DNA from 2 places in the Sporosarcina beigongshangi genome. Region 1 is predicted to be linked to the other one. Evidence: a T-box and tRNA genes for the amino acid it is inferred to sense, from the RefSeq annotation. Region 1 holds a T-box; the other holds one or more tRNA genes.

Region 1 (15,800 bases):
AAAGCTAGTCAAAATACCGAGGAAAAAAATATCAAATTGATCAATGTTCTTGTGGAGGTCGTTGCAAAAAACGGTCGAACTAAAAGTTCTGTGGAAGGGTATGTTTCGTATGAGTAAATGGATAAAGAACGAACGGGGTTTGACACTCATTGAATTATTGGCAGCAACTATTTTAACTGCTTTAATTGCTGTATTCGCCTTTAGTCTATTAATGAAAGGCATTCAGCATTATAACAATATCGCAATGGACACTGTATTTCGTGATGAGGCCGATATTTTGATGAGTTCTTTAGTAAAGGAGCTGTATACAACTAAAGAATCGCAAATTACCAAAAAACATTTCCCTGAAGAAAATACAAAAAACTACTACTTTGAAATTAATAAAACAAACCCGAAGTCAAACACGGGCTTCATCAATAAAAAACTATATATACAAGGTGATGAGATTCTAGTAACTAATTCTGCTATAACAATCACAGGAAATTCAAAAATAGAAGCCAATGACAAAGCAGAAGACGGCGTTTACACGATAACTTTAGAACTTCATATGCCTATGAAAAATCAAACAGTCGAGTTCATCAATGAAATTCGAACGATAAACGATATAAGTGACAACAAGGAGGAGGAATGACAATGAGACCTGATAAAAAACAAGGCGGTTACACATTGTTGTTAACACTCGTTCTATTAATACTTTTCACAGCGCTAGGATTTAGTTTAGTAGCACTAACATCGAGTGGTATTGCAAAAAATGCGAAACGTCAGGACATCACCCAATCGGCTACCCTCTCTGAAATGGGAATCGATCGTATGACTAAGCAAATTAATAGTGAATTGACAGCTGCCTTAGGAGAAAGCGGACTCGGTAGGGGTGCATTTATTTCTGAACTTGAAAAATTACTAAATAAATACAAATGTTCCGGCGCGAATGTCCTAGAACAAACGAATAGTACCGGAACATTTGAAGTGTGTATCAACAATTATATCGACACTAAGGATGACAAAGGAGAAGACAACCCCCTTCGAAAACTCGTATACTTCACAAGTATTGGTGCTACGGGTAATTCCACCCGAACATTGGCAAGTGAAATCGAAATCGGTGCAGAATTGGTGCCAGAAACATTAAAGTATGCAATTGGAACAAATATATTATCGAAAACTCCAAAGAATGGGGAAGGGAATCTTTTACTGCACGGCGGGGTTGAGGTCCAAGGAGACATGAAAGTAGATGGTAATATTATAACGAGAGATAGAGGCTATGCTTTTTTAGGAGGTAAAGATCAGTGGATTGCAAGTCTATCCCCTTCTGCAAAGCCAACTATTGGTGTGAAAACAGCAAAATTGGTACTTGGTAAAAATGCTTATACATTAGATGCGAACGAATCCTATTCCACGCATATTGCGCGAACGGATTTCCCTTCTGGAAATAGAGATAATTATACTCATTTCTCTACCAGTAATATAAGCTCCTTATTCAGAACAGGACATGCACCTCAAGTTGTTCGGCGTGATCCAGTTAGAAGTCCAATTGGAATAGGCGATCAACAAGATTTGTACAAATATAGTCGTACAGCTCCCGGTGTCACTACTTTAATAACCAATTCAAATCGAGTGATTCAATCCCAAAGTAGACCGAACGGAAAGGTATTCCCTTCTTATTTGTATATGAGGAACGGAAGCTGCATTAAGCGTGATTGGAATTATAAATGTACTGAATACGAACAAATTCCAATGTATGAAGACAATGGTACTTATGAGTTAGTAGGAACCAACTCCTTTAAACAGTTCTCAACATTTGGTAACTTAACAATTAAACAAGATAACTCAAATATTACCGTTAAAGAAGGACTTTATATAGAGGGAGATTTAACAATAGGCAATACCAGCGCCAACCAGAATACAAATGTAAGCAATTACGTTGATGTTACAATCGATGGACCTATTTTTGTGAATGGTAAAGTCACCATTCGTGGTGCGAATTTAAAAAGCAATGCGCTAATTTACGTCAATTCCGATAGTGATTCCGCTGTCGATATTCAATACTCTACAATGAACGGTAAAGCACTTGACGGCGGAAAATCAGGCTCATTCATCATCTTCTCAAGAGGAAACGTCAAAATTTCAAACAACTCGGTAAATCAAGACGATCCAAGTCATATAAAGGGCTTCTTCTATTCAGAAAAAGATCTAGAAATATTCGGAGTTGGGTCAAATATAAAAATCGAAGGCGGGATTTCTGCTAGACGAATTGTACTAAACGCTATACGCGGAAAATCATCCTATTCTTATTTTACCGGATCACAAGTAGTAGCTTCTACAAACTTTTTTGAAGGTATGTCTAATCAACAAAATAAGGACTCACGTCTTCAGATTCTTTATGACCCAGAGATTATCGCGACATACTCTGACTTAAAACAACAAGAACCGATAATTTACAAAGTCGATCCGCCTCTCGAAACAAACCGTTCCTATTAACTATTCTCTACGCCTAGTAAAATAATTTAAAAATTTAATCTCAATTGCAAAACAGAAGTACCTCCAAACTAAATTGTGGAGGTACTTCTGTTTTCAACTATAAGAACGACCGATTCCCAAGCTTTCCTCAAACAGTAACAATCTCTTTTTCTGAAAATACGCCTACTCGGTTTCTTCCCGCCTGTTTACCACCGATATAAAGCGCCCTGTCTGCATTACGTAATAACAACTTAGCGTCTTCTGCATCCTCTGGTACTGTTGCAACCCCGACGCTAATCGTCATTTGAACATCTATAGGACTGCGATTCTCCGATAAATCAGGAACGATGCGAAATGTCATCTCCTCTACTTCTTTCCTAATTTTCTCAGCAAGCTCAATCGTTCTCGACTTCCCTTTATCGCGTAAGATGAAGACGAATTCTTCACCGCCATATCTTGCAAGCGTATCGTCTTGATTGACAAATGACAGTAAAACTTCTGAAAGTGCTCGGAGTAGATCATTACCGCTTTGATGGCCATATGTGTCGTTAATCACTTTAAAATAATCAATATCTAGCATAATTGCGGATAATGAATGCAGTTCACCTGTATGATAACGAATAATATCTTCGTCCAACTTTTTATCTAAATAACGGAAGTTATTCAAGTTTGTAAGTCCACATCTTTCACTTTGCTCAACTGTTTTTTCAAACAGGCGTGCCTTGACCAATGAAATCGCGAAATAACCAGTTAACATATCCACAATTTTCATCTCAAGTGCTTGGAATATATTTTTATGATGTGATGTAAGAATTAACATCCCTTCTGTCTTTTGATTACGTTTAATCGGTGCAGTCATCACGCTTTTCACCCTATCTGAAAACGTAAAGTTTTTCAATTGAACTATTTCTTTTTTTGTACCAAATATTTTTGGAATATCCAAATCTAGTCCGTCATCCCATTCAACCTTTGATTTAAAAGTGAGATGATTCACTTTTTTAGAAACGACAGCATTTTCTGAGCCCATTAACGTGACAAGGTGTTTGCCAGAACGTAAATCCAACACATAAGCAGCATCATAAGAAACAACATTTCGCAATTTAACGATGAATGTTCGAACAACATCTTCAAATCCGAGACGATCCGCGAGCTCTCGCCCAATTACATTAGCTGATGACAGCTTGTAACTAAAATTATCTGATCGGTGATACATGCTAATAATGACTAAAATAAAGAGAAAAGGGATGCCACAAATTAAAATAGATTTATTTCCAAAAAATATATGCAAATAATACAAAGACACACTAAATGGAAAAACAAGTATAGTTATTACATAGTCCCAAAGCGTCCCCCTATTCCATAGCGTTAACTTCTCATCCACAATTGCAAAAAACACCTTTAATAACAAACTGTTCGTCAACATATAAGTAATGGCATAAACAGCACCAAACAGCACAATGGATAAAAAGTTCACAGTTCCCACTTCACCACCGACTGCATAAAAAGCCAACGCACTCGTCACCGATACAACAGCAAACATCGACGAATTTATAAAAAAGCGTTGAGCTGCTGGTACAGACGTTTTCCCAGTGAAAAGCAGTAAAATCATCGCAATTTGCATGAATATTAACTCGGCAAATAGGCCGTATTGAAAAAAGACGGTAAATGTAATCCAACGCTCTAACGATATTGTTATATTGGTCAACCGAATCGGCAACATCATTGTCACCATGAGGATTGCAAAATATAAAAAAATCGTTAACCAATTAACATCTTTGACAGGCATATACTGGTAAGAAAAATAAATAGCGAGAGGAGCAATGATGGTCCAGATTGCTACTAATAAAAATCGCCTTTTCCGGGTTAACCCCATACATTCTCCCCCTTTTCTTTCAATATTTCGTACTAAAGAATCTAATAGCTATGTTTATTACTTAAGTGAATGGAGTGATAACAGAGGTTCAACATTTCTCTTCACTTTACATACATAGCAACACGGTTTCGCCCAGCTTGTTTAGCACCGATATACAACGCACGATCCGCATTACGCAATAATGTCATCGCTTCATCGGTATCCTGTGGCGCTGATGAAACCCCTATACTACAAGTTATATGAATCACTGTTGGATATTTGTCCTCGCCAAGGTCAGGGACGATTAAAAAGTTATGTCCACCGATTTTTGCACGTAAGTCTTCTGCAAAATCATAAGCCTCCGATTTCGTCATCCCCGGTAAAATGAAGACAAACTCCTCACCACCATATCGCCCAACTATTCCATCTTCCGGAAGTGCAGCCTCTAGCTTCTTTGCTAAAATGTAGAGAATGTCATTGCCACTTTGATGACCATATTCATCATTTATTTTCTTGAAATAATCAATATCAAGCATGACAACAGACAAATTCACGGAGCCGTCACTCGTCACCTGTCCCATTTGATAAGTCAATTGTTCCTCCAAATAACGATAGTTATAAAGCCCGGTTAACGCACAGCGCTCATTTTTCGTAACTGCTTCTTCCATATAGCGCGCTTTTTCCACAGATACCGTAAAATAAGAACAAAGCAAATCCATAATCTTAACTTGGTATTCCAGAAAAGCAGATTTCTTTTTAGAACCTAGCAGCAAGACCCCTTCAATTTTTTGATTTCGAGCGATTGGTATACAGATAACACTCTGTATCTCGTCAGGCATATAGTCATGAGTTTTTGCCTCCCATTCCTCCTTCGAGGAGTAAATGACCGGCTCCTCGGTTTGCAAAACCCGTCCAGCCAATCCCTGCCCCATCCCAAAACGTGCAATCGCAATCGTTTTAAATTGGCCATATTCATAGGAGCTAATCACTTCTAACCAATCCTCATTATAATCAAATAAATAAGCAAATTCGACATCAAAGAGATTCGATACTTTTCTGATGAACTGGTCGATTACTTCTTTTTCCGTCATCATACCTGAAAGCTCCTGCCCAATCTGGCTTGCCTGCTGCAAATAATTATTAATCTTCTCAGAACTATTGTAAAGTCGGGCAATAAATGTAATAAGGAAAAATGGCATTACTAATAAAAGAAATGCACCTGTTCCTACTATATAAATCATAAAGTAAAGTGTGAGCGCCATTGGGATAATGACAAGCATTATGACATAATCAGCTAAAATATCATTTGTTGTATACAATGTTTTAATTCTCTTATAGCGAGCGTAAATCCTTAATGCAAGATCATTAAAAGCTGTATGGACGACCTGATAGAAAGCAACACTGACTAATACCTGCCAAAATTCAAGTGATCCAACCTCTCCACCTACAGCATAAAAAGCAATTGCTCCAAGAATAGATAGGACTAAAAAGAGTACTGAGTTAAAGAAAAATCGCAAAAGAATTGTTAAAGAACCTGATTTATTGAATAAAGTCGCCAAAATAGCTAGTTGCATCACGATTATTTCCACAAACAAGCCGTACATTAAAAAAGCTGGAATGGTTAGCCATGTAACAAGAAACATGGGTGATTCATTTTTTTTGATGGGATAATAGACAGCTAGAAAACTGAAAATCGCAAAAATAGCTACAGTTGTCCAGTCCACTTTTACAGGCGGATAATTGACAAAAACCATATACATACCGAATGGCACAACCATTATCCACATTATAAAATACTTTATAGTAGACTTATTTCCAGCTGACATCACTTTCAAACCCCCTAGCAAACAAGTCAATGAGTCGGAATATATAGAACTAATATATAACTTATCAAACTAAAGAGTCCCTGTCACGACAAATCACTTTCATTTTAGAAATCTCGTAATTAGGTCATAAGTCCAGAAATCATGTACAAAGAACCTGTAACTATTAGCCTTCTTTTATCAACTCTATGTAGTATTATAGTATCACATTCGGCAGTTGTCACCTTTTTCCTCTCGTGATGGCAATACTCCATCAACTTTTTCGGATCTTCCGCTTGCGGATGCGGAAAGGTAACAAACGTAAATGAAGCGGCTACAGGTAACAATTCGTTTAATGTTTGCTCAATATCTTTGCCCTTTAACATACCCATTATGAAATCGACTCTCTCTCCCGGAAACTCCAATTGAATTGTTTCAACAAGCATTTTAGCTGCTGCAGGGTTATGCGCACCATCCATAAATACATTTGGAAACACTTCTTGAAAACGAAAAGATAGTTGAGTCGTCGCAATAGCTTCCGCAACCTTGTCCTTTTCTAAAACGACTCCTGCTACAAGAAGTGCTTCAATGGCCACCGCCGCATTTACACCTTGATGAGGTCCTTTCATTTTCCTCCCTTTTAGCTGAAAGACTTCGAGTCCTTTAAATACATCTTGGTTATCTATCGTAAACTGATCCCCATAAGCGAATAATTCACTTTGCAGTTCCCTAGCAGTAGATTGTACGACCACTAAAGCCTCTTCCCGCAGTGCTCCGATTACGACTGGTTTTCCAGCTTTTATAATGCCTGCCTTATGCTCAGTGACTTTTTCCAATGTTCTCCCAAGAAATGAAGTATGATCTAGTGCAATAGAAGGTATAACAGAAACAAGTGGTATGACGACATTTGTACTATCCAACTTTCCACCCATTCCTGTTTCCAACAGGACAAAATTGGGTGCGAACTGATGGCACGCTACAAATGCGGCAACTGTTAACAATTCAAAATCTGTTAGCTTACCGCTCAAGCCCGCTTCTTTCATCTTTTTAAATGCGGCATCTAAATCATCAGTCGAAATCGGTTGTCCATTAAAGCGAATTTGATCATGTATATCAATTAAGGCTGGCGATGAAAAAACAACCGTCGAAAAACCATGTTGACGTAAAATCCCTTCCATAAATGCAATCGTTGACCCTTTACCGTTCGTCCCAGCTACGTGGATAATCTGCAAATCATTTTCTGGATTCCCGACTAATGCAAGTGCATCTTGGATAGCTTCGAGTCCTGGTTTTATAGCGTCGTCACTTTCGATTGCCCATCGTTTTTTATATTCGTCCATTTTCGGAATCAAAATTATCCCTCCATATGATAGAATCTACATAGGAAAAGTATATCACGGCTGGAGGGGCACAATGTTAAGTTGCTGGATAATTTATAACGGAAGTTTAACGAGCGATAAATTTAAGGATCAGGCAGAATTAATACGGGAAGCGGCTGAACGAGCAGGTGTTCAAGCTGAACTTAAAAAGAATTACGAAGTTCTAATGTATTTGTCAAAACCACTTGAACAATATCCCAACTTCGTTGTCTTTTTGGACAAAGATATTTTACTTGCACACTATTTAAAAAATGCGGGGGTTGCTGTTTTCAACAACCCTATTGTCATAGAAACTTGTGATAACAAAGCGAAACAATATTTACAATTAGCCGCATCGGACATTCCTATGCCCGAAACAATCATTGCACCAAAAGTGTATCCTGCATTCACTATTCGAAATTCGGGGTATTACGAACGAGTGCTAGAGCGTCTCAAACTGCCAATGATTATCAAGGAAGGTCATGGCTCATTCGGCATGAAGGTGTATTTGATTGAAACAGAACAGCAGTTTTATGAAAAAATAGACGAATTGCGCGGTGTCGATTATGTATTCCAGAAATTCATCGCAACGAGTCGTGGACGTGATATCCGAGTCAATATCGTCGGCGGTGAAATTGTCGCAGCAATGTACCGGTATTCAGAAACAGATTTCCGAGCCAATATTACAAATGGTGGTGTGGCGTCAAAAGTTGAGTTAACCGATTCCCAACGGAAATTGGCGATACAGGCAGCTGAGGCAGTCGGTGCTGAATTCGCGGGTGTTGATCTATTATTCGGAAACAATGAGGAACCACTCGTCTGCGAGGTAAATGCAGCCGCGCATATCCGCAATATTTATAACGTTACGGGCGTTAATGTCGCGGATGCAATGATTGCTTATATTTTGAGGAAGCTTGCATGAAGGGCGTTGTTTACTACTCGAAAATTGAAGCTATTAGAAATCAAATGTTCATCGACGACCTGATAAATGAGGCAGGACGCATAGGCATCGAGTTGCACTTACTTACCGGAGATAAACAGCCAGATACCGATGTAGACTTTATTCTTTTTCGGGATCGTAATCCAAGCCTTGCCGGTCAATTTGAAAGCGAAGGCTTCCGTTTAGTAAACCGAGCCGAGGTTAACCGCATTGCTAACGATAAACTTAAATCATTCGAGCTTGCTACCCTTCTCGGCATTGCAGCTGTACCCACAAAGAAAGTACGGAGGGTGGATCAAATTACCGCGTACCCATGTGTCTTGAAAACGATAGACGGATATGGTGGGCAAGAAGTCGTCCTTTGCACATCACAAATACAGGCGCAAGGTTTTTTCACACAATTCCATAACCAAACTATCATTGCCCAACCATACATCGAATCCGGCGCACGCGATATCCGTGTCTTCATGTTGGGTGAAGAAGTGATTGCTGCGGTCAAACGGACTGGCAACGGCTCCTTCAAATCAAATTACACACTCGGTGGCTCGGTCGAAAAATATACACTTGATGGCTGGCAAGAAAAAGAAGCGAAGCGTATCGCTAAAGCGTTGAAAAGCGACTATATCGGGATTGATTTTATCTTGTTACCTGATGGTAGGTGGTTGTTCAATGAAATCGAAGATCCCGTCGGCGCACGATCGCTATATACGACACATGATTTCTCAGTCGCCGGGGAATTGATGGAATATATCAAGTTGAGACTTTCCTAAAAGTGATTGCCTGCATGTTCCGCAATCCAATGAGCAGAAATAAACAAAGACCCAATCGTATTTCCACGATTGGGTCTTTGTGTGTTCGTCTTAGATTTCTTTCAATTCCTGCATACGACGCTCAACCGCTGCGTACTTTTCAAGATAGTCCTTTTCTTTCGCACGTTCTTCTGCGACAACAGCTTCAGGTGCTTTGGACATGAAACGCTCGTTGGCAAGCTTACCTTGAACACGTTTGACTTCACCTTGCCATTTCGCTAACTCTTTTGTAAGGCGAGCAAGTTCTTCGTCTATATTCAATAATCCTTCGAGTGGCAAGAATAATTCTGCGCCCGTGACGACTGCTGACATCGATTTCCCTGGTGCTGCTATTGCCTTGCCAAGTGTTAATGTCTCCGGGTTACAGAAGCGCTCAATGTAGCCTCGGTTTGCTTCTAGCACAGCAACCGTTGCGTCATCTTTCGCAGCAATGTACAAAGGCACTTTTTTACTCATCGGTGTATTCACTTCAGCACGGATATTGCGCACGGCACGAATAATATCCATCAATAATTTCATATCTGTTGCACGTGATTCGTCCGTTAGCGCCGCATTGGCAACCGGCCATGCTGCTACCGTAATAGACTCCCCTTCATGCGGCAAGTTCTGCCAGATTTCTTCCGTAATGAAGGGCATGAATGGGTGTAACAAACGCATTGTATTGTCGAGAACGTAAGCGAGAACAGAGCGCGTCATTTTCTTCGCTGTTTCATCTTCCCCGTACAACGGTAGCTTCGCCATTTCAATATACCAGTCACAGAAATCATCCCAGATAAAGTTATATAATGCACGGCCCACTTCACCGAACTCATAGCGATCAGCTAATTTCGTCACTTGCTCGATGGTTTCATTCAAACGCGTTAAAATCCATGCATCCGCAGCTGATTTTTCACCTGAGAGGTCAATCTCTTCATACGTCATGCCATCCATATTCATCAGCGCGAAACGGGAAGCATTCCAGATTTTATTGGCAAAGTTCCAAATGGATTCTACCTTTTCTGTTGAGTAGCGAAGATCCTGCCCTGGTGATGAACCAGTTGATAGGAAGTAGCGCAACGCATCTGCTCCGTATTTGTCGATGACATCCATTGGGTCAATACCATTACCAAGTGACTTGGACATTTTGCGACCGTCTTCTGCACGTACCAAGCCGTGAATCAACACATCTTTAAATGGACGTTGTTCTGTAAATTCAATACCTTGGAAAATCATCCGAGACACCCAGAAGAAAATGATGTCATAGCCTGTTACAAGCGCATCTGTTGGGTAGTAGCGTTTGAATTCCTCGTTATCGCCATCCGGCCAGCCCATTGTTGAGAACGGCCATAGCGCAGAGGAGAACCATGTATCGAGTACGTCATTGTCCTGTGTCCAGTTTTCAATATCTGCTGGTGCTTCGTGACCAACATGTACTTCGCCTGTTTCATTATGATACCAAGCTGGAATGCGGTGGCCCCACCAAAGTTGGCGAGAAATACACCAGTCATGTACGTTCTCCATCCATTGTAAATACGTGTGCTCAAAACGGTCAGGTACGAAATTAACTTTGCCTTCTGTTTGTTGAAGCTTAACGGCTTCATCGGAAAGCGTCTGCATTCTGACGAACCATTGTGTCGATAAATACGGTTCAACAACAGCGCCGCTTCGCTCTGAGTGACCAACAGAGTGCAAATGATCTTCGATTTCGAATAAAACACCCATGTCTTGCAAGTCTTTAACGATTGCTTTACGGCATTCGAAGCGGTCCATTCCTTCGTATTTACCTGCTAACTTGTTCATAGAGCCGTCTTCATTCATCACCAAAACACGCTCTAAATTGTGACGGTTACCGATTTCAAAGTCATTCGGGTCATGAGCAGGTGTAATTTTCACTGCCCCACTACCGAATTCCATATCCACGTAATCGTCTGCAACAATTGGAATTTCACGGCCTACGATTGGTAAACGCACCGTTTTGCCGATTAAATGCTTGTAGCGCTCATCTTCTGGGTGTACTGCAACTGCTGTATCACCAAGCATCGTTTCTGGGCGTGTTGTTGCAATTTCAATATTACCCGTGCCATCTGTTAGTGGATAGCGCATATGATAGAAGGCACCCTGCACATCTTTATGGATTACTTCGATGTCAGATATAGCTGTTTTCGTCGCTGGGTCCCAGTTGATAATGTATTCGCCACGGTAAATGAGATCTTTTTCGTACAGTTTCACGAACACTTCCTGTACAGCTTTTGACAGACCTTCATCCAATGTGAAACGCTCGCGTGAATAGTCGAGACCTAAACCAAGTTTGCCCCATTGTGCGCGGATATGGTCGGCATATTCTTCTTTCCATTTCCATGTTTCCTCAACAAATTTCTCACGACCTAGGTCATAGCGCGTGATGCCATCTTCACGTAATTTCGCTTCAACACGTGCCTGCGTGGCAATCCCCGCATGGTCCATTCCCGGCAACCATAATGCGTCATAGCCTTGCATGCGCTTCATGCGCGTTAGGATATCTTGTAGTGTAGTATCCCAAGCGTGGCCAAGATGAAGTTTACCTGTTACGTTCGGCGGTGGAATCACGATCGTATACGGTTTTTTATCACTTTTGGGTTGTGCTTCGAAGAATTTCCCTTTTAACCACCATTCATAACGACCTGATTCAATGGACTGCGGATCATATTTTGTGGGCATCGACAAGTTTTCATTTGACATAGTAATTCCTCCTTTGTTTTTGGACACTAAGAAATGTGAAAGGCGCCGCTTAGCCCTGACAAGCGCTGGAAGACCTGAAGATAAAGGCGTTTTTCGCCTTTATCAGCAGGGAGGAGGGATGTACTTCAATCCCTCCCTATACTAAAGCGACTCGAAGGGCTGGCGCCTTAAAACTGGACAACAAAAAAACTCCTATCGCCTTAAAGGACGAAGGAGCTGTTCGCGGTACCACCTTTATTCGTGCACAACAAAGAACTCGTGCACCTCACACTTCGATAACGGCTTCAAACCGGTTTCTGCTACTAAAGATGAAATCTTCATCCTGTTCCCAGAAACTGCTCGCGGGTGACATTCGGTCAATCAATTACAGGGCCTCTCACCACCGGCACCCTCTCTGAAGTAATCAAATTTACGTACTATCCCGTTCATCGCATCTTTATATAGTTGCTTATTATTGTAGCGGAATAGTAGATCACCCGTCAAGTATATTATCAATTACGCCTCAGCGTAATTGCGTCCAGATTTTGAATCGAGCTTGCTCGATTAACTCTCTACAAAATCTGTGACATCCGCTGGAGGCTTCATCTTTGTTCAGCCGGCGTTTGAACGCCCCCTAAACAGGATATAAAACTGCAGTCATTTCTCCCCTATAGAGGTGAGAAATGACTGCAGAATAAAGATGAAAGGATTGTATGATGAGAAAAGGATATAACCCATATTTACTGCCACCTTGGCTGCGAAAGTGCCGTTTTTATTGCAAGGGAATCATCATCCCGATTTGTATTTTCCAACTCATTCGTTTGTTAATCGTGCCGACGACCGGGGATTTCCTGCTATTGTGCTTACTCTGTGGATTAGCTTTCGTTTTTTACAAAAACATCATTTGAACGGAAACTCGTTATGGAAACCCCATCTTCAAGCCCTGCAATGAATGCCAGCGCTTCGTCTGCCTCATGGAATGGAGTGCCGGCTTGAGTTGCAGTCGGTGAATCGACCACGAGGGCATCTTCGGCTTCTGTAATCCCTGACTTATCCGCTTCAATTGTTATGGACAAATCATCTGCTTCTACAACTTCTTTCAGCTCTTCTGTTGACGCAGTCATTGCCGGCTCTTCCACTTGGGCTACTGCTTTTTCGTAGGAACACTCGACATCCCAAACTACACTAAATACCCCTTGTCCGTCCGATTCATTAATCGCTGCCGTTGTCACAACTTGTAACGGACTACCTACCTCAGACGGTAAATCAATGTGAAGAGGCACTGCATATTCAAAATACCCCGCCTCTCCTTGCACATCTACATCATCAATAAGAATCGCTGAATCCGAAAAATCTTCCGCTCTTTGCCCCTCATCAAACACGACATTCGCTGCGATATGATAAACACCCGTCAAGCGCACAGCTTCTGCCGTCCGTTCCTCCGTATACCTCGGGATTACTTGCAATAACTCCACACCTGCCGGCACGCCTGTCTCTACCGGGAAAATAAAATCCTCCTGCATCGTCCACTGCTTCTTCTCCATTATTGTTCCCTCCTCTATTCCTACACAAACAATTGTATGCACGGATTGTGTTTGATAGAAGGACGGGAGTGGAATTTGGGAACTGAAGTACAAAATTCGAAACTCGACTACCTATTCCAGAAACTCGACTACCTGGCCGAAACTGGACTAGCCTCGCACCAAACTGAACTACGAAATTCGAAAACCGGACTACCTATATGAAAAACTCAATTACTCCCGATTCATTACATAAACAAAAAATCCCCCCAATCAGCAAAGCGATCAGGGGGTACTAGTTCAGCTATTTATTTTATCTGTTACCCACGCAATTTAGCAAACACTGTATGGAACGCTTCGACTGTTTTCGCAATATGCTCTTCTGTATGTGCAGTCGATAAGAACATCCCTTCAAACTGAGATGGTGGCAAGAAAATGCCCTCTTCTGCCATTAAGCGATAATACTCTGCGAACATGCCAAGATCAGATGTTTTCGCTTTATCGTAATTCGTAACTTTTTCATTTGTGAAGAAGAAGCCAATCATCGAGCCAGCACGGTTCACCGTATGCGGAATATCGTACTTCTCTGCCGCAGCACGGAAACCAGCCTCTAGCTGATCGCCCAGCTTCATGAAATAATCGTACGATGCAGGTGTTAACTTTTTCAATGTTTCAATACCCGCCGTCATGGCAAGTGGATTACCTGACAACGTCCCTGCTTGATAAACCGTTCCCGAAGGCGCGATGTTTTCCATAATTTCACGCTTACCACCGTATGCACCAACTGGCAATCCGCCGCCAATTACTTTACCAAGACACGTCAAATCTGGTGTCACACCAAAATGACCTTGTGCACAGTTATAACCTACACGGAAGCCTGTCATCACTTCATCAAAAATTAGAAGCGTGCCATTGTTCTCTGTCAGCTCACGTAGACCTTCCAGAAAACCAGGTTCAGGAGGCACAACCCCCATATTCCCCGCTACTGGCTCAACAATGACAGCGGCCAAGTCATCACCGAATTCATCAAAAACTGCTTTGACGCTCTCCAAGTCATTATAAGCAACCGTAATCGTGTTTTTGGCAACCGATTCCGGTACGCCCGGGCTATCTGGTAGACCAAGCGTTGCAACGCCAGAGCCTGCTTTAATGAGCAGTGAGTCGCCGTGTCCATGGTAGCAGCCTTCGAACTTCAAAATTTTATCACGGCCAGTAAAGCCACGTGCTAAACGCAATGCACTCATCGTCGCTTCTGTTCCAGATGACACCATGCGGACCATTTCAATCGATGGTACCCGGTCGATGACGAGTTTCGCCAGTTCATTCTCCACTACTGTTGGTGCACCAAAGCTTGTACCCGTTTCTGCGACACGCTTGATGCCCGCAACGACGTCAGGATCTGTATGACCAAGAATAAGCGGTCCCCATGATAGCACGTAGTCAATATAGTCATTACCATCAATATCCGTAATGACCGCACCTTTACCACTTGCCATGAAAATCGGGTCCATATTGACCGATTTAAACGCACGAACCGGTGAGTTCACGCCGCCTGGTAACAAATCTACAGCCTCAGCAAATGCTTGTTTCGACAACTCATAATTTCTTCCCAATTAGTTCTCCTCCAGCCAGCGCGCCGCATCTTTAGCATGGTACGTCATAATCAGATCTGCACCCGCACGCTTCATACTTGTCAATGTTTCAAGAACGACTTTCTTTTCGTCGATCCAATCATTTTGAGCAGCCGCCTTGACCATCGCATATTCACCACTCACATTATAAGCAACAATCGGTAAGACAAAATTATTTTTCACATCACGAATGATATCAAGATACGACAGTGCCGGTTTGACGATTAAGAAATCCGCACCTTCTGCCACATCGGACTCCGCTTCGCGCATTGCTTCTAGACGGTTCGCTGGGTCCATTTGATACGTTTTACGATCGCCAAACTGTGGTGCCGAACCCGCTGCTTCACGGAATGGTCCATAATAAGCGGAAGCATATTTCACAGCGTAAGACATAATCGGAATATCTAAAAATCCTGCCGCATCCAGCGCTTGACGAATCGCAACGACAAAGCCATCCATCATATTTGATGGTGCAATAATATCAGCACCCGCTTGTGCCTGGCTGACAGCCGTTCGTGCCAATAAATCCAGTGAAGGATCGTTCAATACTTTGTCACCCTCGACCACGCCACAATGTCCGTGGTCGGTATACTCACATAAGCATGTATCCGCAATAACAATCAGTTCTGGATGACGTTCTTTGACAAAACGAATACCTTGCTGAACAATTCCATGGTCATGATAAGCCCCCGTACCTGTCGCATCTTTTTCCGCTGGGACACCAAACAGAATTACCGCAGGAATTCCGAGTGCAACGA
Region 2 (15,800 bases), on a different contig from region 1:
TCTAGCAGCAGTGCTGTACTCGCTTTATCATCCAAATGACGAGATTTAATAAACCCACTTCCCGTCACTTCAAAACGAGGGTCAAAGGATACGAAATCCCCCACCTCAATACCGAGTGCGCGAGTACCAGCAGCATTTGTCACTCTCTCATCAATGCGAATTTCAATATTATCAGCGTTACGTTCCGCGGTTCCCGCATTTTTGTACACATGGACAGTTGTTTGGTGCATTAAAATTGTGCCACGCACCTCTTTTCCTGTTGCCGTATGAATGAGGCAATATTCCCCTTCTACCGCATTCCAGTTAAAGCCACCTACCATCGTTAATTTCAAACGACCGTCGCTCTTAATCTCTTTCACCATCGCACCTAATGTATCTGTATGGGCAGTAAGTAAGCGATGACGCGCTGTATCTCCTCCCTCAATCGTAGCAATAATTGCCCCTTTATTCGTTTTTTTATAGGCAATACCAATTTCATCGAATTGTCGTGAAATAAGTTCCATCACTTTCTCCGTGTAACCGGACGGGCTAGGTGTCTCCACCAGTTCTTTCAGTAGTTCAACCGTACGTCTCTCATTCAATTTCATCATCATTTCCATTTTCCCTCTCCTCCACTTCAAATGATTGTCATTTTATGTAGCCGCGAAATCGTGTATGATATTAGCATAAAGAATTGAATTTTAGTCGAGGTGCCCAATGGAACAGTCAACCGTCATCCATTCACGTAACAAGTTTATCATACTTTTTTTCATTGTTGGCGTCATTATTCATATGATTTTTGTACCCTTTTTACACGATTTCTACGAAACAAGCACAGCACTATTCGGTGTTGCATCTATCGCTACACTCGTAATCATGCAACGCCTGGACATGAATCCCCTATCCTTGCGTCTAGTCATTATTATTACCTACAACTTATATATTTTTTTCATCAACTTATTCTTACCTGATTTATCGAACTTACTTTACTTGATATTCCCAATGCTCCTAACGACCATCTACAACGTTTCCCGTATCAACGTAATTATAACTGCTATTACTTGTGCACAACTAGGTATTCTTTTTTCCTTCCACCACGCTAGCTATCTTTCTGGTGGCGGTGCAATAGGAATTTTTCATGTTATATCCATTTGCATCATGATCGCGTTTCTCTGCTTGTTGTATACCTTTAAAATTTCCCCTCAATGGAATAACATGTTTAGCGAAAACAAAAGAATGGATACTATTCTAATGTCAAAGGAAGGCTATCTCGATCTTTTTTTTGAGCATTCAGAAGACGCCATTGTCGTCTTTGGATTAGACCAAAAAATTATTAAAGTCAATCCCGCATTTGAAAAAATCTATGGTTGGAAAGAAATTGAATGCATTGGACAATCACCAAGATTATTTCCTCCCTCCGAAGATGCGAAGGTCGAGGAACGAACGAAGTACGTGTTACAAGGGCAAAGCTTTCACCTACTTCGCACAAAAGAAATGCGAAAAGGCGGGGTCGTATTTGATGCAGAACTGACCATTACCCCCGTTTATAATAAGCAACACGAAATTGTTGCCATGACATTTATCTCACGAGATATTACACTGAGACTTCAAGCTGAACAACTATTAATTGATACCGAAAAGGTTAAAGCTATCGGTGAAATTGCAGCAAGCGTTGCCCATGAAGTACGCAATCCATTGACGTCAATTTCAGGTTTTATTCAAATTATAAATAATGATTCTGCCAACCCCTATCGTACGTACACAGATGTTATATATAGTGAAATCAATCGTATCGATTTGATTGTTAGTGAATTTCTAGTGCTGTCCAAACCGAATTTGAAGAAATCCACTGCGTTTTTCATTGAGCAAACACTACGGGATGTCATCGTTATGTTCGAGCCTGAGTTTACGCAACGGTCCATTGTTTGCAGTCCTAATATTCCTGCCAACACTGTAACAATTAATAGCAATGAAGATGGGATGAAGCAAGTTTTCATTAACGTATTGAAAAATTCCTCTGAGGCAATTGGCAAAAATGGTGATATAACCATCACATTGACTCGTCAGATAGACAGCATTTCAATCTCCATTCTGGATAATGGACCTGGTATGGATCAAATGACAATGGATAATCTTTACAAACCCTTCTTTACAACGAAGCTTGAAGGTACTGGGCTTGGTATGATGATTTCGAAAAAAATCATTGCTGACCAAGGTGGGACAATGACCGTTTCCAGCATTGTCGGTGAAGGTACTGAAACCGTTATTACGTTACCGATAATATAAGTAAAACCGCTATCCTTAACGGAGAAGCGGTTTTACTACTTTTAGTTTTTGACCATATGGAGGAAAAGCTATATTCATCGGGAAAGTTGTACTTTTTTTCATCATCGCTTTGGCATGTGTAAATGCTTCAAAGCTATATTTTCCATGATAAGCATTCATCCCTGATGGGCCGATCCCGCCAAACGGTAGGTTTCCATTGCCGACATGTGTAATCGTGTCATTAATGCATCCGCCGCCAAACGGTAAATTGTCGGTAAAGTATTCGGAGGCCTGTTCGTTTTCCGTGAACATATAAGCAGCAAGCGGCTTTGGAAGTTGTCGAATGCGATGCACCGCTTCTCCAAGATTATCGTATGTCAAAATCGGCAAAATCGGGCCAAATATTTCATCTTCCATCGAAGCATTATTCCATGATACATTGTCAAGAATTGTCGGTTCAATAAATAAATCCTCACGATTGAAATTACCACCGTAAACGATATGTGAACGATCCTTCTCAAGAATCGTGAGTAAACGACTAAAATGCTTATCATTGACGATCCTACCGTAATCTAAGCTTTCCGAAGCCTTCTCTCCGTAAAACTTTCGAATCGCGACACACATCGCTTTGACGAGCTTTTCTTTTACAGTATGATGCACCAGTACATAGTCGGGTGCAACACAGGTCTGTCCATTGTTGACGAATTTCCCCCATATAATTCGCTCAGCCGCTTTTGGTATATCCGCTGTCTGGTCGACAAGCGCTGGACTTTTTCCACCTAGCTCAAGCGTAATCGGCGTCAAGCGTTCTGATGCTGCTTTCATGACCACTTTGCCAACAGCTACACTTCCTGTAAAGAAAATATAGTCAAAAGATGCATGAATAAGTGCCGAAGTTTCCTTCTGCTCGCCTTCAACAACACGAACAAACTCCGGCGGAAAGATAGCTGTCAAAATCTCCTTCACAATTGCACCTGTATGAATCGTAGTCTCAGAAGGTTTGACGATCGCACAGTTGCCTCCTGCAATCGCACCGACAAGTGGCTCCATCACTAGCTGAAATGGATAATTGAATGGTCCAATAATAAGCACAGATCCGTACGGCTCACGCACGATGAAACTTTTCGCTGGTTGCAAATGAATTGGCGTCTTGACCACTTCCGGCTCCATCCACTGTTCCAGATTTTTAATCATATGCGATATGCTTGAGAGGACAAAACCTATTTCTGTTACATACGATTCAAATGGACTTTTTCGCAAATCTAAATGAAGTGCTTCTAAAATTGCAGCCTCATGTAACTGAATTGCTTCCTTTAGCTTCGACAGCATCGCAATTCGAAAGGCCACACTTCGCGTTTCCCCTGTAAAATAAAAGTTTCGTTGGCTCGCAATCATTACCTCAACATCTTGTGCAGTAACATTCATGTCGCTTCCTCCACTCATTCCTATTTAATCTAACAATTGATCGATCAACCTTTGCACTTCAAGTCCTTCATCAAATGATACAAGTAGCGCTTTTTCACCATTAACAGCTAAAACACATTCTTCTGTTAGCGAATTTACAGTATCGAAGGAAGTCAATATTTCAAAAGGACTGTCTTTTTGTGCGCTGCTAAGTTCCGACCAATTACGCAGTTTCAGAACGCCTTCTACTCCATATACTGTATAGGACAGTTCTTCTTGTTGACCAATTCCTGTAATGCCGTTTACCAGGAAAGGAATGTCACTCTTTGTTTTTCCGATTGCTAGGACACCCATTTCCGCAAGCGTTTCATCTTCAGGATAAACGGTTTCATGGGAAGTGATCGACAATTGACCGAACATCCTGTACATAAGCTGAAAATAATGTGGGAAAATTTCGCGCGTGAAGCCGCCTTGTTCACGTGAAGCAATCCAAGGATTTTGTTGCCAGGCGCGCGGCCAATGTGGGAAATACGCTTGTAGTTCGACTCGAAGTATTTCTCCAATCGTACCTTCATCGACAAGCTGCATCATATGTCGAACTGCCGGATTATAAAGGAGTGGAAAATGCATCGCCGTCTGGATATTGCTATTGTTTGCAGCTGCCGTAGACATCACCAATCCATCTGCCACGTCATGTGCCAGCGGCTTCTCACAAAGAATATTTAATCCTTGAGCAATCGCTTTTTCGCTGAGCATTGCATGAGAAACTGGAGGCGTTCCGACGTAGACCCAGTCCGGTTGAAGCGCAAGGACCTCCTCATAGGAGGATGCCGCATACAGTCCATATGTATCCGCCATTTCTTGCAAACGCTTCCCATTTTCATCAAACAAAGCAACAATCGTCGCTTCGGTATTTTGTATTACTTGTTTAATGATACGTTCACCAACTAGTCCCGTGCCAACAATGGCAAATGTAACTTTTTTCACGTAATTAACCCCTTTTTCAATTTAAAATCAAACACGCCGAGGCGTGTTTGCGTCCAGATTTTGAATAGAGCTTGCTCAATTAACTCCCTTCAAAATCCGTGACATCCGCCAGAGGCTTCAACTTGATACAGCCGGGGTTTGAACCACTGCTGTATCAAGTTGAAAAGGATAGGCCTTACGATTCCTTTTCACATTCTATGTTTTAAATTATACCATTCAAGGGAAAAGAATGTTCAAACAACAAAGACTATTAAGGAGGAAATAGACATGACAACAACTGAAACTTGGTGGGAAACAATTTTTGAAGGCGACCTGTCATTAGGTATTAATAAAGAGCGGCTCAGCGAACTAGAGGAAGAAAATTTTCTTTACTTTAACGATGAAGAACAAGTACAGGAGCTACCACACTGATAGTAAGCGAATGGACTTTGCCGATGCCCCCCACTTCAAGCGAACCCTAAAACAGCTTTTCCATACGATAATGGGAAAGCTGTTTTTTTATCTAAATGCATCAAACCCCCCACCGAATCCAGATGCAATTACACAAGGCGCAATTGATTGAAACTGTATAACTTTACTCAATGCTGCGCCATAGATATAAAGCAGCATAGCTTAAATAGGGCGACCAAACTGGAAAGCGGTCTAGCATTTCCTCTTTAGTCGGCTTACGATCCATTCCCCATAGTTTTTTCAAAGCATTTTGCAAGCCAATATCCGCCAATGGGAATAAATTCGGGCGTCCTAGCCCAAACATCAAAAAGTTTTGAGCTGTCCAAGGTCCAACACCCCTAAATGCTACGAGCCTAGCTACTACCTCCGCATCATCCATTCGCTTAAATTGCTCAAGGTCCAGCGTTCCTTCCGCAATCGACTGCGACAAACCAATGATATATTCCGCCTTCCGCGTGCTGAACTGCCTATCACGCAATTCCGAGACATCCAGCAAGGCAACACGTTCAGGTGATGGATAGCGCCAAACGCCCTCCACTTGTTCTCCGTATGATTCTACAAATCGCTGTGTCAAGGTGTGGGCAAATGATAGATTTAACTGCTGATGAATAATACTCGTCATAAGGTCTCCATATAATGAAAAGCTTTTTATGAGTGGTGTCCCTGCATGTTCCATAAAAAGCGGCTCCAAATCCGTCCCGACAAAATGCGCTTGGATACCGTCAAGCGGCCTGTCGAAGTGAAAAATCGCTTTAACCTCTTCAAATTGGGTATCATTGAGTAATCCTTGCATTGTGAAAGCAGGTTTCACTGTTGTCCCTGTTCCTCGAAGCGTCACAACATTCCCTTCATCCATCGGAATTCGGATTAGTCGCTCCGCGCTATCAACTGCATTGACAGGACTAGTTGCAAGTCTATCCAATGCACGATCAAAATCATAAACGAATGGTAATTCCATTTGTCTTTCGATTAGAAACACCCCCATACCGTTTATTATACTCCGATATAGTTTATTTAGAAAAGGTGTTGACTTCTTTTACAGATTAGCTATAATAGAACTTGTGCAGTAAGCAAGTGCACACGATAACTTCCCAGGTTCCATAGCTCAGCTGGGAGAGCACTACCTCGACAAGGTAGGGGTCGGCGGTTCGAGCCCGTCTGGGACCATACTTAGAACGTCATATGTACCAATGGTTTACAAGAAAACATCTTCCTAAATTGGAGGATGTTTTTTTGTTTTTATATCCTCGTGTGCCGAAAATGTGCCGAATTATTTTCAGTTTCATTTTTAAATTCATCTTTACGAGCATAGCTCTATTATTCTTACATCGAATAAAAGCCCGGATCAGAGGGCTGAATTGATGGGTGACGAAGGAATTACAACAGCCATATTCAATCGTTTACTTCACCGTGTGGAGGTTGTCAAAATAGATGAGTATAGTCATCGTATGAAGCAGCGAACAGTGTTCATTTCTACTTGACGCTTACAAGTGGTTAATTAAATATGGTATAACCTATGATAGAAACCAGAAAAACTATTAAACTAGATAAAATAATATTTAGAAGTGACTTTTTTAATGATCTTTTTTCCTTAGAAGAAAAAGACATGATTACTTCAAAACCTATAAATGTCCCTAATATGATATAAGGTTCCTTCCACAATTCCCACATTAGATATCACTACTCCCTAAATTGGTTTTTTTGTTATTTTTTAGTATACCATGTATAGATCTTTGCTAAGCTTAATCTCCCAAGTAATATCAAAAACTAGTAAATTCTCTTGTTTTGTTTTAATTATTGGATACGGGGAATAGAGTTATATACACAAATTGGGAGTGATGAATAAATGAGTTTACTATGGACTTTAATTGTCGGCGGTGTACTCGGGTGGTTCGCAGGAATGATTATCGGTAGAGATATACCCGGAGGAATTATTGGAAACATTATTGCAGGTTTGATTGGCGGATGGTTAGGTTCTATCCTGCTAGGTTCATGGGGACCAGAAATAGGCGGCTTTTTCGTTATTCCTACATTAATCGGCGCCATTATCTTTGTTCTAATTGTCAGCTTTATTTTAAAGACCTTGAAAAAGTGAAAATTAATACTATGTTCAAAAAAGTATATACAGAAAAAAGTGACCTTCCGCATGGAGTGGTCACTTTTTCAATACTGCCTTCTGATTGTAACATTGGATGCTTAGCTTACCTGGATCACTTTCATACCCTCTAATAAAATCTTGGCATCTGCATTTAAATAGAGACGAATGTCTTTTTTCATCAGTAAATCAGGATTGTTTTTGACTGATAGTCTGAGGCCCCGTACATCAAATCGAGTGGCATAAGTGTTGATGGTGTTAATCATGTGGAGTTCACGGCGGTTATAATTGTTTGTCGTAGAGTTCGACTCACTTTGAAGGAAATCAAGTAACTCTCTTGCATTTCTAGAAAGATGGTGTTTGTTTTTGCGTAATAGTTCCATATTTTTTTCGATGTACGTTCTTGCCGAGATGAGGTCAAGTTTTTCGATGCTCTGATTAATTTTAACTAATAATTCTTGTATCTCCATTGCTTAAGCTCCTTTACGACTATTTTTACCACTCCGTATAAAACAGTCTATTAGTATCATTAAAAGAGTATACAACAGTATTTAGTACTAGTAAATTAAAATGTTCTCAAACGCATATATTTTTTACTGAATAGCAATTAACTTTTTTTCCCACGCTGGTCAATAATGACTGTCAACGCTAGCGCATCATCGAGTGACAGCTTCCCAGCCTTAAAATCCGTTAGCCATTTCTCCGTCAATAAGCCATCCTTAACCGCCTCGGCTAAGTGTTGCTCAAAGGCCATTTTCAACGTGGCAGAACTTGGACTAAACATGCGCACCCCCTCCTTTTCTCCTATAGATGTAATTGTGTTCAATTCAGCCAAGCGTTTTGCAATCGCATTATGAACAGTAGTCATACGACCTTCCGCAATGATACGGTGCGGGCATTGTTTACCACTCCAATCACGATGCCATTTAACTCGATTCACGTCCCAGCCAAATTGTTTAAGTAAACGAGCAATGTATTCAATGGCATTCGCTTCCGCAGCTTTATAGGCAGCACTACCTGATTTCGAGAAACATATTTCAATCCCAATGGATTTGCGGTTGCCGTCCCCATTTCCATCCCCAGCATGCCACCCATTACGATTGAATGGAATTCCATGTACAGCGTGCTTATCGTCAATCGCGACGTGAAATGATGTGGCATTCTTATTGCGCGTCATATAGGCGATTTCGTTAATGGCCGTAGCATCGTTGGCGGTATTATGGATTGTAATGGTTTCCGGCGTCATGACGTATGGCGCCTTGAGCGGATAGAGCGATGTCGGAATAAAATGATTGATGTCAGTATATGCCATATGCTTCACCACCTTCCCTACTAAGATCCTATTACCATGCACGTATTACCATGCACGGGTAACAGCACCTTGTTTAGTAGCATATGGCATAACGTAGACAACCCCTATGACAATGCTACATAACCATAAAAAAATATCTCCCACACCCATTTCTGGTAGTAGGAGATATTATCGCACTTCAATTCCTGTTATAACTGATATTTTCGAATGATTTCACTGACTTTTTCGCTTAGATCCGTTAACCCTTGTGCAAGCATTGTCACACTACCAATTGCTTGTGATTGTTCATCCACAGATGCTGTTACCTCTTCTGCCGATGCAGCAGTTTGTTCTGCAATTGCAGAAACATTTTGAATAGCATCAGTGATCACTTTACTCTGTTCCGTTACTTGCTGAATTTCAACATTCAACTGTTCCATTGCTGCTGAAGTTTCTTGAACTGAGGCTGCAATTTTATTGAACTCTTCTTCTGTATCCTTAACAGCTGTGTTCAATTGACTGGAAATAGTTGTTGTTGTCATCATTGCCATCACAGTGTCTTCTACCTCTTTTTCAATCCCAATGATCATTTGTTGAATTTGGTTCGTTGAGACACTTGATTGTTCAGCTAATTTTCTTACTTCCTCAGCAACAACCGCAAAGCCCTTACCGTGCTCCCCTGCTCGCGCTGCTTCGATACTAGCGTTTAATGCCAATAAATTTGTCTGTGAAGATACGTTAGTAATTGCATCTGTAATCGTCGAAATATCCTTTAACTTCGTATACAGATTAGTAATCCCGACACTGATTTGGTCAGCTGCTAGCGTCGATTCATCATTTGATTTTTTTAGAACCGCAACAATATCTTGTCCTTTTGCTGTTGCATCTTCAGAAACCGCACTAATTTCTTTAATATGCTGATTTTGATCGTTCATTTTATCAACTGAAGCCGTTAAAAGACCTAGGCTTTTATTTGTATCCTCTAGATTAGTCGCTTGTCCGACTGCACCAGTCGTAATTTCCAGCATCGCAGCGCCAATCTCATCGCTACTTGCAGACGTTTCTTCAGACACTGCAGACAGCTCACTGGCCGAAGTCACTAATAATTCACTCGTTGCTTGTACATCTTTCAGTAACGCGCGCAGATTAGTCGTCATTTGATTGAAGGATACACCAATTTTACCAATCTCATCAGACGATTCCGGGAGCTGCTTAACTGTTAAATCCCCATTCGCAATTAGCGAAGAGTTTTGTGAAATCTCACTTAATAAGGCAATCTTTTTCCTTGTGACACCATAGAAAATAGCAGAACCAATACCAACTACGACCAAAATTAGTAGTACTATATCAAATTTCCCAATCAGCACTATGTCCTTTTTAGCGAATTGGTAGCTTGTTATACCGATTACAGAACCAATTATCGCGTTTAACAAGACAGTGAGCATCCATAATTTGAATGAAATTTTACTTGCAGCACTTTGTCTCTTTTGTTCTTTTTGCTTTGCTTGGAACTTTGGTTTCTTTTGCATCTTTGGTTTTCTCTGCTTCTTCTGCATTTACCATCCCTCTTCCCATCTTTCATTATGTCTAAAGTATTACACGCTGAACCTCGACTATATATTTATATCGGTCTGATTGCAAGTGAATAAAGGGTAATTTATGTGAAATCTATATGACTAGAGTCATAACTGGGATTTATTATATTAGAAGCATACCAAACTTTATAGAATATTAAAACATTTTTTTCAAAAGTATTCGACTAATACGATAATCAAACTTCCTTACACGTTAACGCTAATTTACTTTATTAAAAGATTTATTAACTCCCAAGACAATTAGAACTCCTCCACTATAAAATAGCGAAAGGAGTTCTATCATTTTATTTAAGAAACAGCCGCAACTTTATTATTGTCCTCGTCTTTATTCCTAGACAACCATTGAATTACAAACATTACTGCGAAGAGAACCAAACCGACAATATCCGTTATTGTTTCAGGATAAATAAGGAGTAATCCTGTACCAATCGCAATAATACGCTCAATCCAATTACATTTCCGGTACCAATAACCAATCATCCCTGCACCAATGGCAATCATCCCAATAATTGCAGTGGCAACGACCCAGACAATTTCAGGAATCGAGGCACCGATCATCAGCATAGCCGGATTGAAGACAAACATATATGGGATGATAAATGCTGCAACGGCAAGCTTCGCTGATGTAACACCGGTTTTAATAGGATCTCCACCTGAAATCCCAGCTGCTGCAAATGCAGCAAGTGCAACCGGAGGTGTTATATCTGCAATAATCCCAAAATAGAACACGAATAGATGCGCAGAAATAGCGACAACGAGTGGAACTGCTGCATCAGGATTATCCAGCATCAATAGCGTAATAATCGCTGGAGCCGCGATTGTCGATGTTATGACATAGTTTGCAGTCGTCGGGGAACCCATCCCCAAAACGATAGCTGCGAGCATCGTAAAGAATAACGTGAGGAAAATGTTTCCTCCCGCGGCTGAAATAAGTCCTGTCGCAAGGCTCAAGCCTAGGCCAGTCTTTACAACGACCCCTACTATAATACCCGCACAAGCTGTTGCTGCGGCAACGGCAAGAGCTGTACGTGCACCATCAACGAGTGCATGAATCATATCCTTCAATCCAAGACGTGTCGACTTGTCGAACGCACTCACAACAATTGTTAAAACAATTCCGAGAAGAGCTGCTTTCATTGTTGCAATACCGGCTAATAAGAATACAATAATTCCAATAATCGGTAACAGCAAGTAGATTTTCTTTAATGTTTCTTTTCGATCAGGAATCTGATCTTCAGCCATTCCCTGTAAACCTACCCGCTTCGCTTCAAAATGTGTCATGATCCAAACACCTGTGAAATAAAGAAGGGCCGGAATCGCTGCAGCTTTGGCAATTTGCCAGTACGTAACACCGCCGATAAATTCAACCATCAGAAATGCGGCTGCCCCCATAATCGGTGGCATAATTTGACCACCCGTCGAAGCAGCTGCCTCAACACCGCCTGCAAATTCTTTTCGATAGCCAAGCTTTTTCATCATTGGAATGGTATACGAGCCCGAGCCTACAACGTTGGCTACCGAGCTACCTGAAATTGTACCTTGTAAAGCACTTGAGAAAATAGCGACCTTTGCGGGTCCCCCAACTAATCGTCCTGCCAAGACCACAGCAAGGTCGTTGAAATAAGCTCCAACACCTGTCTTCACTAGGAATGCTCCAAATAACAAGAACACAAAAATAAAGGTTGCCGATACACTAATCGGTGTACCTAAAATTCCATCCGTCGTATAGAACATCAGTTGAACAACACTTTTCAAATCTTGCCCACGGTGTGCAAGAAAACCAGGGAAATAGGGTCCCAAAAATGCATAGACTAAAAACGTCACCGAAATAATTGTAATCGGTAATCCTACCGCACGCCTTGCTGCCTCCAAAGTAAGTAGAATAGCAATTACACCTACAACCATATCTAGTGGCGAAACACGACCAACCCGTAGCACAAGTTCGTCAATAAGTAATGGCCAATACAAGCCAACTCCTATTGCAAGAAGTGACAGGATTATATCGTAAAAAGGTACTTTATTCCTTTTAACGCCAACTTTTTTTCTAGCGGGGAATAGGATAAAAATAAGTGCCAGTGCAAATCCTAAGTGAATCGAGCGTTGAATATAGGCGGTGAAAGGCGTACCAATCGATGTATACAATTGGAAAATAGAAAAGGCAAGTAAACCAAAAAAGACAATTTTCTTAAAAATCCCGGTAACATTTCGGGTGTTCGATTCAGGATCATATTTTTGAAGTATTTCTAGCTGTTCCTCTTCTGATAGCATTTTAAACTCTTCTTGCTCTGATTCTAGAACTTCTGAATCATTTTGCTTTATCTCTTTTCCCATTCATATTAACCCCCTTCAGCATTTGATAGGCGGATAGTTTTTTCACGTGAAATGTGTATGACTTTCCCCTAACTAGCTGCTTTTTTAAGTTCAATTCAGTTCCAACATATTGAAAAGCTAATTCCGCATCTACATTACCAATTAGCATAACAAAAGAGTCAATGACATTATCATCATATGTAAGCGTGTACACACCGTCATTCACCGACAATGTTTCTCCTTCTTCCGCATAGCCAGGTAAACCGATAGCCAAATCTTCATATTGCATTGAAACGAGTCGGATTTTTTGATCTGCGGTTATTTCATAAGACTCGATAACATCAGTTAGATGAATGGAATGGACATACCGAATTCGAAAGCTATTATCGCTTTTTATTGGAAGATAGTAGAGCTTTGGATTTTCCGTTCTATGCTCAGTGAACGTAAACGCTTGTTTAAAAGGTAGAAAAAAGATTACCACGACACCAAAAAGAAAAAGCGGAACTATTACTTTATATTTCATCCGCCTCTTCCTTCCTTACAATCATTCAGCTAACCAAAATAAAAAAGAATAGGGCGGCGAAGCCTAACGCCTCACCGCCCCGCTTAGATTACAATGTATTATTTATTTACTTCATCAAAGTATTTCTGTGCTCCAGGGTGAACTGGAATTCCAATTCCATCAAGTCCTGTTTCAGCTTTGATTAGTTTTCCTTTAGCATGCTGAATTTTTGAAGCATTATCGTAAATCGCTTTCGTAATTTCATAGCCCAAATCTTCGGGAACCTCATTTTGAATAACGAGCATAGCACCTACAGAAACTGCTGGCGTGTCCTCAGCCAGTCCATAAGTTCCTGCCGGAATTATTTCTTTTGCATAATATGGATATTTTTTAATCAATTCATCAGCTTTTGCATCTTCAACCGGAACGACGTAGACATTTGCAACTGCGTTCAACCCTTCAACAGCACCCGTCGGAGTACCTGCTGTGATGAATGCAGCGTCAATTTGACCAGACTGCAAGCTTTCTTGTGACTCACCAAAATCGAGATTTTGTGGTTTAATATCATCCATTGTCAATCCATGGATTTCAAGAAGTTGCTCTGCATTTGCGTATGTTCCTGATCCAGGTGCACCAACAGAAATTTTCTTCCCTTTCAAATCTGCATATGTTTTAATTCCGTTCTTCTCAAGTGTAATCAATTGAACAGTTTCAGGATAAAGTGCACCAATAGCAGACACACCATCAATGACTTCACCGTCAAACATCAATTCACCTTTTGAAGCATAATAAGCAATATCTGTTTGAACGAAAGCAATATCAGCATCTCCATCATGAAGAGCTGTCATGTTTGCAGCCGATGCTTGTGAAGATTCCGCTGTTGTCTTAATGCCCGTAGCTTCTGTGATGAAATCTGCAAATGATCCACCTAATGGGTAGTACGTCCCCTGCGTCCCACCTGTTAAAATACTTAAAAAATCGTAATCCTCTTTTGTCTTGCCAGATTCAGAACCTTTCCCAGAGCTACCTGAATCGCTAGTATTACATGCTGCAAGTACAAGTAGCGCCATTAATGTTACAAAACCTAGTAAGCGTAATTTTGTCTTTTTCATTTCATTTCTTCCCCCTTTTTAGATTAAAAGTAAACTTAAAACTCATTCTATCATGAATACAAGACCTTTAGCTACCACTTTTATGATTACTCAGTTTTTTGCAAGCGCATTCAACTGTTTTGATAACAAAAAAAGCAGCCCGAAATAGAATCCTCCGCTGCTCGTGTCAATATATACTTACATTCGATTCAGATTTGTGCGCCTTTCACTTTCGTTTCAGGCATCGTATTATCCGGTGTAATATCTTCAAACGTTTCTCCTGCTTCTTCTAAGTCACGAGTTCTATGCGCTATACGTGATGCCGCACATGCCGCGATACTTGCCACAAGATCATCAAGGAATGTATGGACCCCGCTTCCCGCTTTCGTATCAAGCTCATGAATGATACCGGTTTTATTTTTATCCAAATGACCAAATGTCGTTACCGCAATAGAGCCATATGTAAACACAGCACCAAGTGCAATCGTTTCATCCACCCCAAACAATCCCTCATCAGAATCCACAATTTGCTGCAACGGAGCTGATAGCTTCCCTTGCTCTGCAAGCTCATCTAACTCAATACCAACCAATATTGCGTGCTGTAATTCTCGTTTGCGTAGCACACCTTCAACGGACTCAATGCAATGCGCCATTTCGAGTCCTTTATTATATGGTTGTTGTAATTCAAAAACGATTTCAGCTACCGCCTCTATTGTTACTCCGCGTCTCTCCAGCGCTGCTTTCGTCGCTTCCGTCACTACTTTTGAATGGACACTCTTTTGGTTATTAAACAATTCCGTTCAACTCCTTTTTTAAATTTTTAAAAATGCAATATAACCATTATACCTATAGTTAACGATATGTTACACTTTCAGTACACATACTCTTCTAGGAGGTCTTTCAAAATGAAATACGGGAAAATTGAAGATGTCACGATTTACAGTAAAGAACTTGACGAGGAGATGCAGCTACTCATTCACTTGCCGCATAACTATTCTCCCTTATATAAATACTCAGTGCTTATCGCATCGGACGGCAAAGATTATTTTCAGTACGGACGAATTGGACGCGTTGTCGATGAGCTAATGGATGCTGGAGACATTGAAAACGTCATTGTCGTTGGTGTCCCTTATAAAAGTGTTTCGGAACGGAGACGCATGTACCATCCTGAGGGGGATCGCCTCGAGGCTTATATTCGCTTCCTAGCACATGAGCTTGTTCCTTATATGGATGATAATTACCCGACCTATCAGATTGGTGCCGGTCGTGGACTCATTGGCGACTCTCTCGCAGCAACCGTTTCTTTACTAACCGCACTAAAATATCCAAACAGCTTCGGACAAGTCATCCTTCATTCACCTCTTGTCGATGAACACGTACTGGAAGCTGTTGAAACTGCACAAAACCCTTCACATTTATCGATTTATCATGTCATCGGACAGGGTGAAACAGAAGTGAAAACGACAGTCGACGGTGTTCGGGATTTTCTCACTCCTAATCGCGTTTTAAAAGATTTAATCGAAAGAAAAGGGTTTCCGTACTTCTATGAAGAATTTGAAGGAGACCATACTTGGAAGTATTGGCAGCCCGATGTCCGACGTGCTATTCAAAAAACTTACAATTTGTCAAACTGATTGCAGCCAGATTTGCAGAAATCAAGGCACTTGCGGCGTTCTAAAGCCTGAGTTCTATTATTCAGCTGGGGCTTGAACCCCACTAAGCTTGAAGGCATGTCTAGCATTCATCCCATCACTAAGAAGAAATGGAACTTTCTCCTTAGTCGTGGGGACTTTGGCTGAATTTAGTTAATTGATTTCGGACAAAACGGACA

Evidence for each region. A T-box is a leader RNA that pairs with one kind of tRNA and senses whether it is charged. The one in region 1 lies ahead of R2B77_RS01505 (valine--tRNA ligase), so its partner is inferred to be a tRNA-Val.
Region 2: it has a tRNA-Val gene. The T-box ahead of R2B77_RS01505 (valine--tRNA ligase) is inferred to sense a tRNA for this amino acid. The anticodon was not compared.

What each region holds. Positions count from the first base shown of each region.
Region 1 is NZ_JAWLIR010000002.1:183,927-199,726, forward strand. It holds gene R2B77_RS01465 (type IV pilus modification PilV family protein) at 1-117, shown strand, start outside; gene R2B77_RS01470 (prepilin-type N-terminal cleavage/methylation domain-containing protein) at 110-631, shown strand; gene R2B77_RS01475 (hypothetical protein) at 634-2,475, shown strand; gene R2B77_RS01480 (GGDEF domain-containing protein) at 2,603-4,327, opposite strand; gene R2B77_RS01485 (sensor domain-containing diguanylate cyclase) at 4,429-6,132, opposite strand; gene R2B77_RS01490 (bifunctional folylpolyglutamate synthase/dihydrofolate synthase) at 6,252-7,460, opposite strand; gene R2B77_RS01495 (ATP-grasp domain-containing protein) at 7,522-8,388, shown strand; gene R2B77_RS01500 (ATP-grasp domain-containing protein) at 8,385-9,176, shown strand; gene R2B77_RS01505 (valine--tRNA ligase) at 9,267-11,912, opposite strand; T-box leader at 12,113-12,350, opposite strand; gene R2B77_RS01510 (hypothetical protein) at 12,767-13,435, opposite strand; gene hemL (glutamate-1-semialdehyde 2,1-aminomutase) at 13,732-15,024, opposite strand; gene hemB (porphobilinogen synthase) at 15,025-15,800, opposite strand, start outside.
Region 2 is NZ_JAWLIR010000004.1:99,961-115,760, reverse strand. It holds gene R2B77_RS02925 (M42 family metallopeptidase) at 1-593, opposite strand, end outside; gene R2B77_RS02920 (PAS domain S-box protein) at 697-2,265, shown strand; gene R2B77_RS02915 (aldehyde dehydrogenase) at 2,281-3,669, opposite strand; gene R2B77_RS02910 (Gfo/Idh/MocA family protein) at 3,694-4,635, opposite strand; gene R2B77_RS02905 (hypothetical protein) at 4,903-5,046, shown strand; gene R2B77_RS02900 (DNA-3-methyladenine glycosylase family protein) at 5,210-6,070, opposite strand; tRNA gene R2B77_RS02895 (tRNA-Val) at 6,180-6,252, shown strand; partial or broken gene R2B77_RS02890 (ATP-binding protein) at 6,381-6,566, shown strand; gene R2B77_RS02885 (GlsB/YeaQ/YmgE family stress response membrane protein) at 6,932-7,180, shown strand; gene R2B77_RS02880 (hypothetical protein) at 7,282-7,650, opposite strand; gene R2B77_RS02875 (peptidoglycan recognition protein family protein) at 7,788-8,492, opposite strand; gene R2B77_RS02870 (methyl-accepting chemotaxis protein) at 8,681-10,027, opposite strand; gene R2B77_RS02865 (TRAP transporter permease) at 10,355-12,334, opposite strand; gene R2B77_RS02860 (DUF1850 domain-containing protein) at 12,372-12,899, opposite strand; gene R2B77_RS02855 (TAXI family TRAP transporter solute-binding subunit) at 12,998-13,990, opposite strand; gene R2B77_RS02850 (phosphatidylglycerophosphatase A family protein) at 14,179-14,763, opposite strand; gene R2B77_RS02845 (esterase family protein) at 14,875-15,603, shown strand.